3 regions of the Kitasatospora sp. NPDC058048 genome follow, and region 2 is predicted to be linked to each of the others. Evidence: riboswitches for the same ligand, from Rfam matches in the RefSeq annotation. Region 2 holds a riboswitch; each other region holds the start of a gene.
What was found. A riboswitch is a leader RNA that binds a small molecule or an ion and turns the genes downstream of it on or off. The one in region 2 is predicted to bind thiamine pyrophosphate.

Region 1: linked by a shared signal. The riboswitch ahead of thiC (phosphomethylpyrimidine synthase ThiC) and the one ahead of thiO (glycine oxidase ThiO) in region 2 are both predicted to bind thiamine pyrophosphate.
Region 3: linked by a shared signal. The riboswitch ahead of ACFVVA_RS13130 (purine-cytosine permease family protein) and the one ahead of thiO (glycine oxidase ThiO) in region 2 are both predicted to bind thiamine pyrophosphate.

What each region holds. Positions count from the first base shown of each region.
Region 1 is NZ_JBHVRT010000035.1:70,401-74,348, reverse strand. It holds gene ACFVVA_RS30705 (PKD domain-containing protein) at 1-1,955, opposite strand, end outside; TPP riboswitch at 2,191-2,325, shown strand; gene thiC (phosphomethylpyrimidine synthase ThiC) at 2,320-3,948, shown strand, end outside.
Region 2 is NZ_JBHVRT010000047.1:11,350-15,297, reverse strand. It holds gene ACFVVA_RS35280 (NAD(P)/FAD-dependent oxidoreductase) at 1-828, opposite strand, end outside; TPP riboswitch at 912-1,024, shown strand; gene thiO (glycine oxidase ThiO) at 1,028-2,203, shown strand; gene thiS (sulfur carrier protein ThiS) at 2,200-2,424, shown strand; gene ACFVVA_RS35265 (thiazole synthase) at 2,428-3,225, shown strand; gene pknB (Stk1 family PASTA domain-containing Ser/Thr kinase) at 3,312-3,948, shown strand, end outside.
Region 3 is NZ_JBHVRT010000010.1:8,300-12,247, reverse strand. It holds gene ACFVVA_RS13135 (S1C family serine protease) at 1-1,547, opposite strand, end outside; TPP riboswitch at 1,804-1,948, shown strand; gene ACFVVA_RS13130 (purine-cytosine permease family protein) at 1,941-3,359, shown strand; gene ACFVVA_RS13125 (glycerophosphodiester phosphodiesterase) at 3,502-3,948, shown strand, end outside.

The sequences.
Region 1 (3,948 bases), on a different contig from region 2:
GCCGTCACGTTGAGCACCGCCGAGGTGGCGCCCGCCGGGACGCCGCCGGTCCCGGCGATCTGCAGGCGCCGCGGCGCGCCCGCGACCAGCGGGGTGGCGTCGGACCGGGTGTCGAGCAGCCTGGCCGGGGCGACGGAGGTGAAGCGGTCCGTGCTGTCCGCGGTGAAGTAGCCGAGGACGTCGGCGACGGTGTGCACGTAGCCCGCGTTGTTGCGCACCACCACCGTGCCGTTCGGGCCGACCGGCACGGTCACCAGGTTGGCGACGTCCTGGCCGGGGCCGAAGTTCAGGTTCGAGGCGTTCGACCGGGCGGGTGTCGTGGAGACGTCCAGGTGGCTGTCGGCGGTGGCCTCGGTCGCGGTCAGGTTGAGCACGACGGCCGTGGCGCCCGGGGGCACCAGGGTGCCGGCCGAACCGGAGACCCGGTTGCGGACGTCCAGGTCCATGGTCTCACCGGGGCCGAGCCGCGGGTAGCGGCTGCCGGGCGCGCGGGTGTCCAGGATGCGGGTCGGGGCGATCGCGGTGTAGCCGGCCGGGGTGTAGTCGACGGTGACGACCCGCTCGGCGGTGCTGGTGGTGCCGAACTCATCGGTGACGGTCAGCCGCACGGTGTAGGTGCCGGGCTTGGCGTACACATGGCGCTCGGAGGACCGGTTCTCCCAGGGCCTGGCCGGGCCGTCGCCGAAGTCGTAGGAGTAGCCGGTGATCCGCGAGGGGCTGGTGGGATTGGCCCTGACCATGACAGCGAGCGGGTCGAAGTCGTTCTCCGGGGTCACCGTGAGGCTGGCGCCGAGGGTGCCGACGGCCTCGTATGCGCCGCGGTCGCGGAACCCGCCGTCCGGGCCGTTGTTCGCGACGTCCTCGTGGTCGAACGCGTCGTGGCCGAGCAGGTCGACGGTCGGAATGCCGGGCGTCTCGGGGCCGGCGGAGTCGATCACGCCGCCGGCCTGCCAGTCGCGCGCGTAGGACTTGGGCACCGACAGCGGCGAGAAATCAACGTCGAACGGCACGGAGGAGTTCGCGTCGTGCAGGCCCTGGCCGCTCGCGGCCTGCAGGGATGCGGCCGACTTGTAGGTGACGTCGGCCCACTTGTAGCAGGGGTAGCGGTCGGGGCTGAAGGACCAGACGGTGTTGTAGTCGAGGGTGGTGCCCGCGGTCGATCCGGCGGACACGTGGATGGCGCTCGTGGCCACGATGTTGTTGGTGATCGTCGCGTGGTCGGACGAGCCGGCCAGATCGATGGCGGGCGTGGGCGTCATGTTGGTGGTGTTGTGGGTGATGACCGTGCCCGGCGCGTCGGTCACCGAGACGGCCGGCCCCCTGGACGTGGAGTTGAAGTCGTTGCCGGCGATCACCGTCCCGGCGATACCGGGGCCGACCTTCACACCACCGGTGGTGCCGCGAACGAACGAGCGCTCGATGCGCACGTGGTCGCTGGCGCCGGTGACGGCGACAGCCGGACGGACGATCTTGTCGTCCCGCTGCTCGATCCAGTTGCCGGAGAGCTCGACCCGGCTGACGCCGTCGAGCTCGAAGTGTGTGACGTCGAAGCCGGAGAACACGACGTCGTGCTGGCCGGATATCGTCACCGGCTGCCGCAGCGGTCCGGCGATGACCGGGAAGGTCGACGTCCTGCCCGGAAGGGACGGCAGCTTGCCGATGCGGCCGGTGCCGCGGAAGGTGATCGGCTTGCCGGGCTCGCCGGAGCGCCGGACGGTCACGTCCTCGGGGTAGGTGCCGGGCGCGACCTCCACGGTCTGGCCCGGCAGTACCCGGTCGGCGGCGGCCTGGACGGTGCAGAGCGGCTGGGCCTGGGTGCCCGGGCCGCTGTCCTTGCAGAGACCGCCCTGGACGTAGAGGACGGCGGCCGGCTCGGCCGCGGCCGCGGGCAGTGGCAGGCCCACCACCGCGGAGACCACGGCGGCGCTCAGGCCGGCCGCGTGACGGATGCGCACGGTGCATTTCCCCCAAAAGTTGTCAAAGCCGTGAAACCCCTGAGCGGGCGCCGATCCGGTTGGGCCGTGCACGCCCTGATGGAGTGTCTGCGGAGTATCGGTGAGCATTATGGGGGCGGGGTGGGACAGGTCCGGCCGCGGGGCCCGGTCGGTGCGGCCGACCGGGCAGGGTGGGGCGCTCTGGACCTGCGGCGATCGGCTCGCTACGGTGTTGGGCGTCGTGTGCAGGCAACACCGCCTGCGACGCGGGAGCTCGGAGCACCGGGCTGAGAGGACGCTGACCGGGACGTCGACGGACGGACCGACGGCTGCGTCGACCGCAGGAACCTGACCGGGTAATGCCGGCGTAGGGAGTAGAGGTCAGATGACCACGTTCGAAGCACAGCCGCAGTCTGCCCAGGGCGCCCCCAGCAGCGAGCGCACCGGCTACCCGACCCCGGCCTGGCGCAAGGCCTACCGCGAGGGGTCGCGCCCCGACCTGCGCGTTCCGTACCGCGAGGTGCGGCTCAGCAACGGCGGGTCCGTCCCGCTGTACGACACCTCCGGCCCGTACACCGACCCGTCCTTCGAGCCCGATGTGCGGCGCGGCCTGCCCGCCCTGCGGGACGCCTGGATCCGCCAGCGCGGCGACGTCGAGGAGTACGACGGCCGCGAGCCGCGCCCCGAGGACGACGGGATCAAGCACACCTCGCCGCGCGGCGGGAACCTGCGCAACCTGGACGCCGTCTTCCCCGGTCGGCCGCGTCGCCCGCTGCGTGGCCGCGATGGCGCCGCCGTCACCCAACTCGCTTACGCCAAGCGGGGCGTGGTGACGCCGGAGATGGAGTTCGTGGCGCTGCGCGAGGGTCTGGCGCCGGAGTACGTGCGCGCCGAGGTGGCCCGCGGCCGGGCCGTCATCCCGGTCAACGTGAACCACCCGGAGGTGGAGCCGGCCGTCATCGGCACCAACTTCCTGGTGAAGATCAACGCCAACATCGGCAACTCCGCCGTGACCTCCTCGATCGAGGAGGAGGTGGAGAAGATGACCTGGGCCACCCGCTGGGGCGCGGACACCGTCATGGACCTCTCCACCGGCCGCAACATCCACACCACCCGTGAGTGGATCCTGCGCAACTCCCCGGTGCCGATCGGCACCGTGCCGCTCTACCAGGCCCTGGAGAAGGTGGACGGCAGGGCCGAGGAGCTGAGCTGGGAGGTCTACCGGGACACGATCGTCGAGCAGTGCGAGCAGGGCGTCGACTACATGACCGTCCACGCCGGCGTGCTGCTGCGCTACGTCCCGCTCACCGCGCGCCGCAAGACCGGCATCGTCTCGCGCGGCGGCTCGATCATGGCGGCCTGGTGTCTGGCCCACCACCAGGAGAACTTCCTCTACACCAACTTCGAGGAGCTCTGCGAGATCCTCGCGAGCTACGACGTCACCTTCTCGCTCGGCGACGGCCTGCGCCCGGGCTCGATCGCGGACGCCAACGACGAGGCGCAGTTCGCCGAGCTGAAGACCCTCGGCGAGCTCGGCCGGATCGCCCGCGAGCACGACGTCCAGGTGATGATCGAGGGCCCGGGCCACGTCCCGATGAACAAGATCAAGGAGAACATGGATCTCCAGAAGGAGATCTGCGACGAGGCGCCGTTCTACACCCTCGGCCCGCTGACCACGGACGTCGCCCCCGGCTACGACCACATCACCTCGGGCATCGGCGCGGCGATGATCGCCTGGTGGGGCACCGCGATGCTCTGCTACGTGACGCCCAAGGAGCACCTGGGCCTGCCCAACCGGGACGACGTCAAGACCGGTGTGATCACCTACAAGATCGCCGCCCACGCCGCCGACCTGGCCAAGGGCCACCCCGGTGCCCAGGCCTGGGACGACGCCCTCTCCGACGCCCGCTTCGAGTTCCGCTGGGAGGACCAGTTCAACCTGGCCCTCGACCCGGAGACCGCCCGCGCCTTCCACGACGAGACCCTCCCCGCCGAGCCCGCCAAGACCGCGCAC
Region 2 (3,948 bases):
GGGGTAGCTGACGCAGTCGCCGGCCGCGAACACGCCGGGCACCGAGGTGCGCAGCCGCCCGTCCACCACGACGGCGCCGGCCGCGTCCAGCTCGACCCCGGAGCCGGCCAGCCAGCCGGTCGCGGGGCGGGCCCCGATGCCGACCACCACCTCGTCGGCGGGCAGGTGCGAGCCGTCCGCCAGCAGCACCGCGCCGGGCTCGACGGCGGCCACGCCGACCCCGCAGCGCAGGTCGACCCCGGCCCCGGCGTACCAGGCGGCCATCGCCGAGCCGACCTCCGTCGGCAGCGCGCCGGGCAGCGGCGCCGGGCCGGCCTCGACCACGGTCACCTCGCAGCCCGCCGCTCGGGCCGCGGTGGACACCTCGGCGCCGATCCAGCCCGCGCCGACCAGTACCAGCCGCAGCCCGGGGCGCAGCAGCGCGCGCAGCGCCAGGGCGTCGTCCAGGGTGTGCAGCAGGTGCGCGCGCTCGGCGCCGGGCAGGGCCCGCGGGACGGCGCCGGTGGCGATCACCAGCGAGCCGTACGGGAGGTCGCCGCCGTCGGTGTGCAGCACGCCGGGGGTCAGGCCGGTGGCCCGGCGGCCGGTGAGCAGCTCGATGCCGAGCTGCCCGTAGTCGATGTCCAGGGCGGTGGAGTCGGCCTTGCCGAGCAGCACGTCCTTGGAGAGCGGCGGCCGGTCGTACGGCGCGTGCGGCTCCTCGCCGACCAGCGCGATCGGCCCCTGCCGGCCGCCCTGCCGCAGCTTGAGGGCGCACTGCGCCCCGGCCAGCCCGGCTCCGACGACGACCACCCGATCCGTTCCGCTCAGCTCTGCCACGCCCGTCACTGTACTCAGCGCGACGCGGCGGCCTGCGGGCCGTCCGCCCGCTGTACGGGCCTTCGGCCGGGCCGACCCCCGGCGTTAAGGTGGGGGCACCACACGGGAGCCTGGCGCACCGGGCTGAGAGGCGGGCTGGCACGGCCTGCGACCGTCCGAACCTGATCCGGGTCATACCGGCGAAGGGAGAAGAGCAGCTTTGTCACGCTTGCCATCAGGCGCCCACGCCGACGTGCTGGTGATCGGCGGGGGCGTCATCGGCCTCGCCGTCGCCTGGCGCGCCGCGCAGCGCGGGCTGCGGAACGTGATCGTGGTCGACCCCTCCCCCGGCGGCGGGGCCGCCGGGGTCGCGGCCGGGATGCTCGCCCCGGTCACCGAGCTGCAGTACGGCGAGGAGCCGCTGCTCCGCCTCGGGATGGCCTCGAACGAGCGGTACGCGGCCTTCGCCGCCGAGCTCTCCGAGGCGAGCGGCGGCCGGGACACCGGCTACCGCCGCTGCGGCACCGTCGCCGTGGCGCTGGACTCCGACGACCGCGAGGAACTGCGCGAGCTGCACGCCTTCCACCAGCGGCTCGGTCTGGACTCGACCTGGCTGACCGGCCGGGAGGCCCGCAGGCTGGAGCCGATGCTCGCCCCCGGCGTGCGCGGCGGCCTGCACGTCGCGGACGACCACCAGGTGGACCCCCGGCGCCTGCTCACCGCCCTGGCCGCCGCCTGCGAGAACGCGAACGTCCTGCTGCACCGCGCCGAGGCCGTCGAGCTGCTGGTCGAGGGCGGCCGCGCGACCGGTGCCCGGCTCTCGACCGGGGAACGGGTGGGCGCCGGGCAGGTCGTCCTCGCCGCAGGGCCGCACAGCCACCGGCTGCCCGGCCTGCCCGACGGTGTGCTGCCCGCGATCCGCCCGGTGAAGGGGCAGGTGCTGCGGCTGCACGTCCCGGACGCCTACCGCCCGTTCCTGTCCCGCAACGTCCGCGCCGTGGTCCGCGGCCGGCACCTGTACCTGGTGCCCCGGGAGAACGGCGAGCTGGTGGTCGGCGCGACCACCGAGGAGCAGGGCTACGACACCACCGTCACCGCCGGCGGGGTGTACGAACTCCTGCGCGACGCCCACGAGTTGGTCCCGGGAATCACCGAACTCCCGCTGCTGGAGACCTCCGCCGGGCTGCGCCCCGGATCGCCGGACAACGCCCCGCTGCTCGGCCCGACGTCACTGCCCGGGCTGGTCGCCGCCACCGGCCACTACCGCAACGGCGTGCTGCTCACCCCGGTGACCGCCGACCTGGTCTCCGAGTACCTGGCCACCGGTGAAGTCCCCGAAACGGCAAGGCCGTTCACGCCCCTGCGCTTCTCCCCCGAACCCCCCGCTGCGAAGGCCTCCGCATGACCGAGATCGCCCCGAACGAGATCGCCCTGACCGTCAACGGCGAGCCCCGCCGGGTGTCCGCCACGACCACCCTCGCCGAGGTGGTGGCCGCCGTCAGCGCCGCCAACACCGGTGTCGCCGCCGCGCTCAACGAGGCCGTGGTGCCCCGCGGTTCGTGGCCCGGGACGGCGCTGGCCGGCGGCGACCGGATCGAGATCCTCACCGCCGTGCAGGGAGGCTGAACCATGGCCGACGACCTTCTGACCATCGCCGGGACGGCCTTCTCCTCCCGGCTGATCATGGGCACCGGGGGCGCCCCCAGCCTGGAGGTCCTGGAGCGCGCGCTGCTCGCCTCCGGCACCGAGCTGACCACCGTCGCCATGCGCCGGGTCGACGCCTCCACCCAGGGCTCCGTGCTCGACGTGCTGACCCGCAACGGCATCCGGGTGCTGCCCAACACGGCCGGCTGCTTCACCGCCGGCGAGGCCGTGCTGACCGCCCGGCTGGCCCGCGAGGCGCTCGGCACCGACTGGGTCAAGCTGGAGGTGATCGCCGACGAGCGCACCCTGCTGCCCGACCCGATCGAGCTGCTGGACGCCGCCGAGACGCTGGTCGACGACGGCTTCACCGTCCTGCCGTACACCAACGACGACCCGGTGCTGGCCCGCAAGCTGGAGGACGTCGGCTGCGCGGCCATCATGCCGCTGGGCTCGCCGATCGGTTCGGGCCTGGGCATCCGCAACCCGCACAACTTCCAGCTGATCGTGGAGGGTGCGGGCGTCCCGGTGATCCTGGACGCGGGCGCCGGCACCGCCTCCGACGTGGCGCTGGCGATGGAACTGGGCTGCGCCGCGGTGATGCTCGCCTCCGCGGTGACCAGGGCTCAGGACCCGGTGCTGATGGCCGAGGCGATGCGGCACGCCGCCGAGGCGGGCCGGCTCGCCCACCGGGCCGGCCGGATCCCGCGCCGCTTCCACGCCGAGGCCTCCTCCGCGATGGCCGGCCGGGCCGACCTGGACACCCGCGAGCACCCCGCGTTCTGAACCGTCGCGCATGTCACAAGCCGGTCCCGGAGGCGGTGTCCTCCGGGACCGGCCGTCCCGGGCGGCTCTAGACTCTCCGAGTGGACATGGCACTGCACGACCCCTTGATCGGCGCCCTGCTCGACAACCGGTACCGGGTCGAGCAGCGCGTCGCGACCGGCGGGATGTCCACCGTCTACAAGGGCACCGACACCCGTCTGGACCGCGTGGTCGCACTCAAGGTGATGCACCCTTCGCTGGCCGGCGACGAGGGTTTCACCGCCCGCTTCATCCGCGAGGCCAAGGCCGTCGCCAAGCTCACCCACCCCAACGTGGTCACCGTCTTCGACCAGGGCGCGGACGGCGGTCACGTCTTCCTCGCCATGGAGTACGTGCCCGGCCGCACCCTGCGCGACCTGCTGCGCGACCGCGGCGCGCTGTCCGTCCGGGCCGCTCTGGACGTGCTGGAGCCGGTGCTGGCCGCGCTCGGCGCCGCCCACCGGGCCGGGCTGGTCCACCGCGACGTCAAGCCCGAGAACGTGCTGATCACCGACGGCGGCCTGGTCAAGGTCGCCGACTTCGGCCTGGTCCGGGTGCTCGGCACCGCCGACGGCGCGCCCACCTCGACCACCACCGCCACCGGCGGCACGGTCATGGGCACCGTCTCCTACCTGGCCCCCGAGCAGATCCTCCCGGACGCCCCGACCGACCAGCGGGTGGACGTCTACGCGGCCGGCATCCTGC
Region 3 (3,948 bases), on a different contig from region 2:
ACCCACTTGGCCTGGTTGATCGGGATGGCGAAGCCCAGGCCGATGCTGCCGGCCCGGCCGTTGGCGGAGGCGTTGGACTGGATCGCCGAGTTGATGCCGACCACCGCGCCGCCGGAGTCGAGCAGCGGGCCGCCGGAGTTGCCGGGGTTGATCGAGGCGTCGGTCTGCAGGGCGTTCATGTACGAGGCCTGCGAGCCGGTGTCGTCGCCGGAGGCCACCGGGCGGTCCTTGGCGCTGATGATGCCGCTGGTGACGGTGGACTCCAGGCCGTACGGCGCACCGATCGCGACGGTGGCGTCACCGACGTTGACCTTGTCGGAGTCGGCCAGCGGCAGCGGGGTCAGCTTGCTCTTCGGCGGGTTGTCGATCTTGACCACGGCGACGTCGTAGCCCTCGGCGTGGCCCAGCACGGAGGCGCTGTAGGAGCTGCCGTCGGCGAACTTGACGGTCAGTTTGCCGCCGTTGAGGGTCGGCGCGACCACGTGGTTGTTGGTGAGGATGTGGCCCTCGGTGTCGAAGACGAAGCCGGTGCCGGTGCCCGACTCGCCGTTGCCCTGCGCCTTGATGGTGACGACGCTGGGCAGCGCCTTCTGCGCGATGGCGGCGATCGAGCCGGGGGCGGGCTCGTTCTTCTGGGTGTCGCTGGCCTGCACGGTGGTGCTGCGGTGGTCGTTCGCGGAGCTGTCGCGGTCGGCGTTGTCGGTGGCGGTCACGCCGAGCACGCCGCCGGCCACACCGGCGACCAGCGCGACGGCCGCGATCAGGGCGACCAGGCCGCCGCGCTTCTTGCGCGGGCCGCCGGGGCCGGCCGGACCGCCGGGGTAGTCCGCCGGGTAGCCGAGCGGGCCCGCCGGGCCGCCGGGGTAGCCCGCGCCGCCGGAGGTGGAGTCGTGGGTGGGGCCCCAGCCGCCGAGCGGCTGACCGGCCCCGAAGGGGTGGTGGCCGTGCGCGGCGGGGGCGGCGGGCGCGACCGGAGCGGCGCCGTAGCCCTCGTGCGCGGCGGGGGCGGCGGGCACGGCCGGAGCGGCGCCGTAGCCCTCGTGCGGGCCGGCCGCCGGGACGCCGTGGGTCGGGGTGGCGTACGGGTTGTCGGCCGTCGGCGGCAGCGCCGGGGCGGACGCGGCGGCCGGGGCGGGCGCGGCGGCCGGGGCCACCGGAGCCTGCGGGGCGGGCGGCAGGACCGGCGGCGGCGCGTCGATGTAGCCGGTGGCCGGGTCGACGGCCGGCTGCTCGGCGGCGGGCGCCGCGGGGGCCGCGGGGGCCTCCGGTGCGGGCACCTTGGTGAAGGCGACGGTGGGCTTGTGCCCGCCCTCGGCCGGGACACCCTCGGCCGGGACACCCTCGGCCGCGACGGCGTCGACGGGCGGCGCCGCCTCGACGGGGGCGGCCTCGACGGCGCCCGACTCCGGTTCGGGCACCCGCCGGAAGGCCATGGTCGGCTGGTGCCCACCCTGAGCGGGGCCTTCGGAAGCGGACTCGGCCGCCCCCGGCCCGGCGGGCTGCTCCCCCTGCGGCCCGGTGGGCCCAACCTCGCGCTCGGTGCTCACGGACGACCTCCATAGCTGGCAGAACCAAGGACCATAGTTTTTCGCACTGTCGATTCGATTGCCGTAAGGACCCCTCTGAAGAACTCATAAGAATCCTTAGCCGACGCAGACGCCGGCACCCGACACCGGCACCGACACCGGCACCGACGCCGGTACCGACGGCCGAGGCTCCCCTCCCCCGCCGGGCGTCCCGCGATGCGGACCGCGCACCCTCGGCCTTGGGCGATCGCCCCCGTGCCGGTTAGCCTGTCGCTCCAAACTGACACGCGGGAGCTTGGACCCACCAGGCTGAGAGTGCGCATGTCGACCGTACGCCACACGAGTGACGGACGGTCGAGGGGGCGCTGACCGCCGGAACCTGTCCGGGTAATGCCGGCGTAGGGAGTATCGGCCATGCCGCCTGCTTCGCCATCCTCTTCTTCGGGCGCGAACGTTCCCGCCCCCGGCGCGGACGCCTCCGCCGCGGGCGCGACCGCCCTCCTGGAGCGCCCCGAGCACGTCGAAGCGCCCCTGGTGCTGGACACCGAGCCGCCGCGCACGCTGCGCTTCCGGGACCACTTCGCGCTCTGGATGAACCTGGGCGTCAGCCTGATCGGCTTCTCCACCGCCGCCACCGTGCTCGGCGCCCCCGGCAGCGAGCTGTCGCTCGCCGCCGCGGTGACCGCGATCACGGTCGGTACGGCGGTCGGCACCGCGATGCTCGGCGTGGCCTCGCTGATCGGCGCCCGCACCGGCGCCCCCGCGATGGCGAACCTGCGCGGGCTGTTCGGCACCCGGCTGTCGTACCTGCCGACGGTGCTGAACATCGTGCAGTGCATCGGCTGGGGCGTGTTCGAGCTGCTGACCATCTCGGCGGGCGCGCAGACCGTCGCGCACACCACCGGCTACCGCTGGCTGTTCGTCCTGCTCGCGGGCGCGCTGACCACGGCGCTGACGATCTGGCCGCTGGGCTCGATCGCGGTGCTGCGCCGCTTCGTGGCCGGGGCGGTCGCGGTGGCGATGGTGTACTTCACCGTCCAGCTGGGCCGCCAGGGCGTGCCGGACCCGGGGGCGGGCAACTGGCACGGCTTCCTGGGCGCCACCGACGCGATGATCGCGGTGTCGGTCTCCTTCGTCCCGCTGGCCGCCGACTACACCCGGCACTCGCGCACCCCGCGCTCGGCGTTCTGGGGCAGCTTCTCCGGCTACACGATCGCCCAGGTCTGGTGCTACGTGCTCGGCCTGATGGCGCTGCTGCAGTCGGACGGCGATCCGAACCGGATCTTCGACTCCTTCCTCGGGGTCTGGGCCGGCTGGCTGTTCCTGCTGGTGCTGGTGCTGCGCGAGACGGACCAGTCCTTCGCCAACGTGTACTCGACGGCGATGTCGGTGCAGAACCTGCTGCCGAAGGTGGACCGCCGGGTGCTCTCCGGCACGATCGGCGTGCTGATCACCGTGCTGGCGCTGCGGATCGACGAGTTCACCGACACCTACTACGGCTTCCTCGGTCTGATCGGCTCGGTGTTCGTGCCGCTGCTGGCGGTGCTCGTGGTGGACTACTTCCTCGGCGCCGGGCGGCGCGGCTGGGACCTCTCCGCCGACGCGCCGTCCCGCTGGCCGATGCTGCTGCCGTGGGCCCTGGGCTTCGCGGTCTACCAGTTCATCGCGCCGACCAAGGTGGCCGGCTGGTGGACGGACTTCTGGACCTCGGCCCAGGAGTCGCTGCACTTCACCCCGCAGGAGTGGACCTCCGCCTCGCTGTTCGCCTTCCTGGTGCCCGCCCTGGTCACCTGGGCGCTCACCCCGCTCTCCCGCCGCGCCGACCGGCACTGAGCGCCCCCGCCCCGCACCGGGCGAAGCGGGGGCCGCCCGGCCCCGCGGGCCCGGCCGGGACGGCCCCGCCGGCAGGAAGACGGCCCCACAGGTTGGGGCCGTCTTTGTCCGCGCTTCACCTGTGCCGCCTATCGTTGGGCCTGTGACCAGCCCAGACCTGTCCTCGCCGGCGGCGCGCACCGTGCCGTCCGTCCAGGTGATCGCCCACCGCGGTTCCTCCCACGCCCTGCCCGAGCACACCCTCGCGGCCTACCGGCGCGCGCTCGACGAGGGCGCCGACGCGCTGGAGTGCGATGTCCGGGTCACCGCCGACGGCGCGCTGGTCTGCGTGCACGACCGCCGGATCGGCCGGGTCTCCAACGGCCGGGGCACCGTCTCGGCGATGACCCTCGCCGAGCTGGAGGCCTACGACTTCGGCGCCTGGAAGACCGGCCGCCCCAGCGTCGACCCGGAGCTGCGCGGCGTGCTGCGGCTGGAGCGGCTGCTGGAGCTGGTGGTGGAGTGCGGCCGCCCGGTGGACCTGGCGATCGAGACCAAGCACCCGGTGCGTTTCCGCGGCCGGGTGGAGGCCGAGCTGCTGCGGACGCTG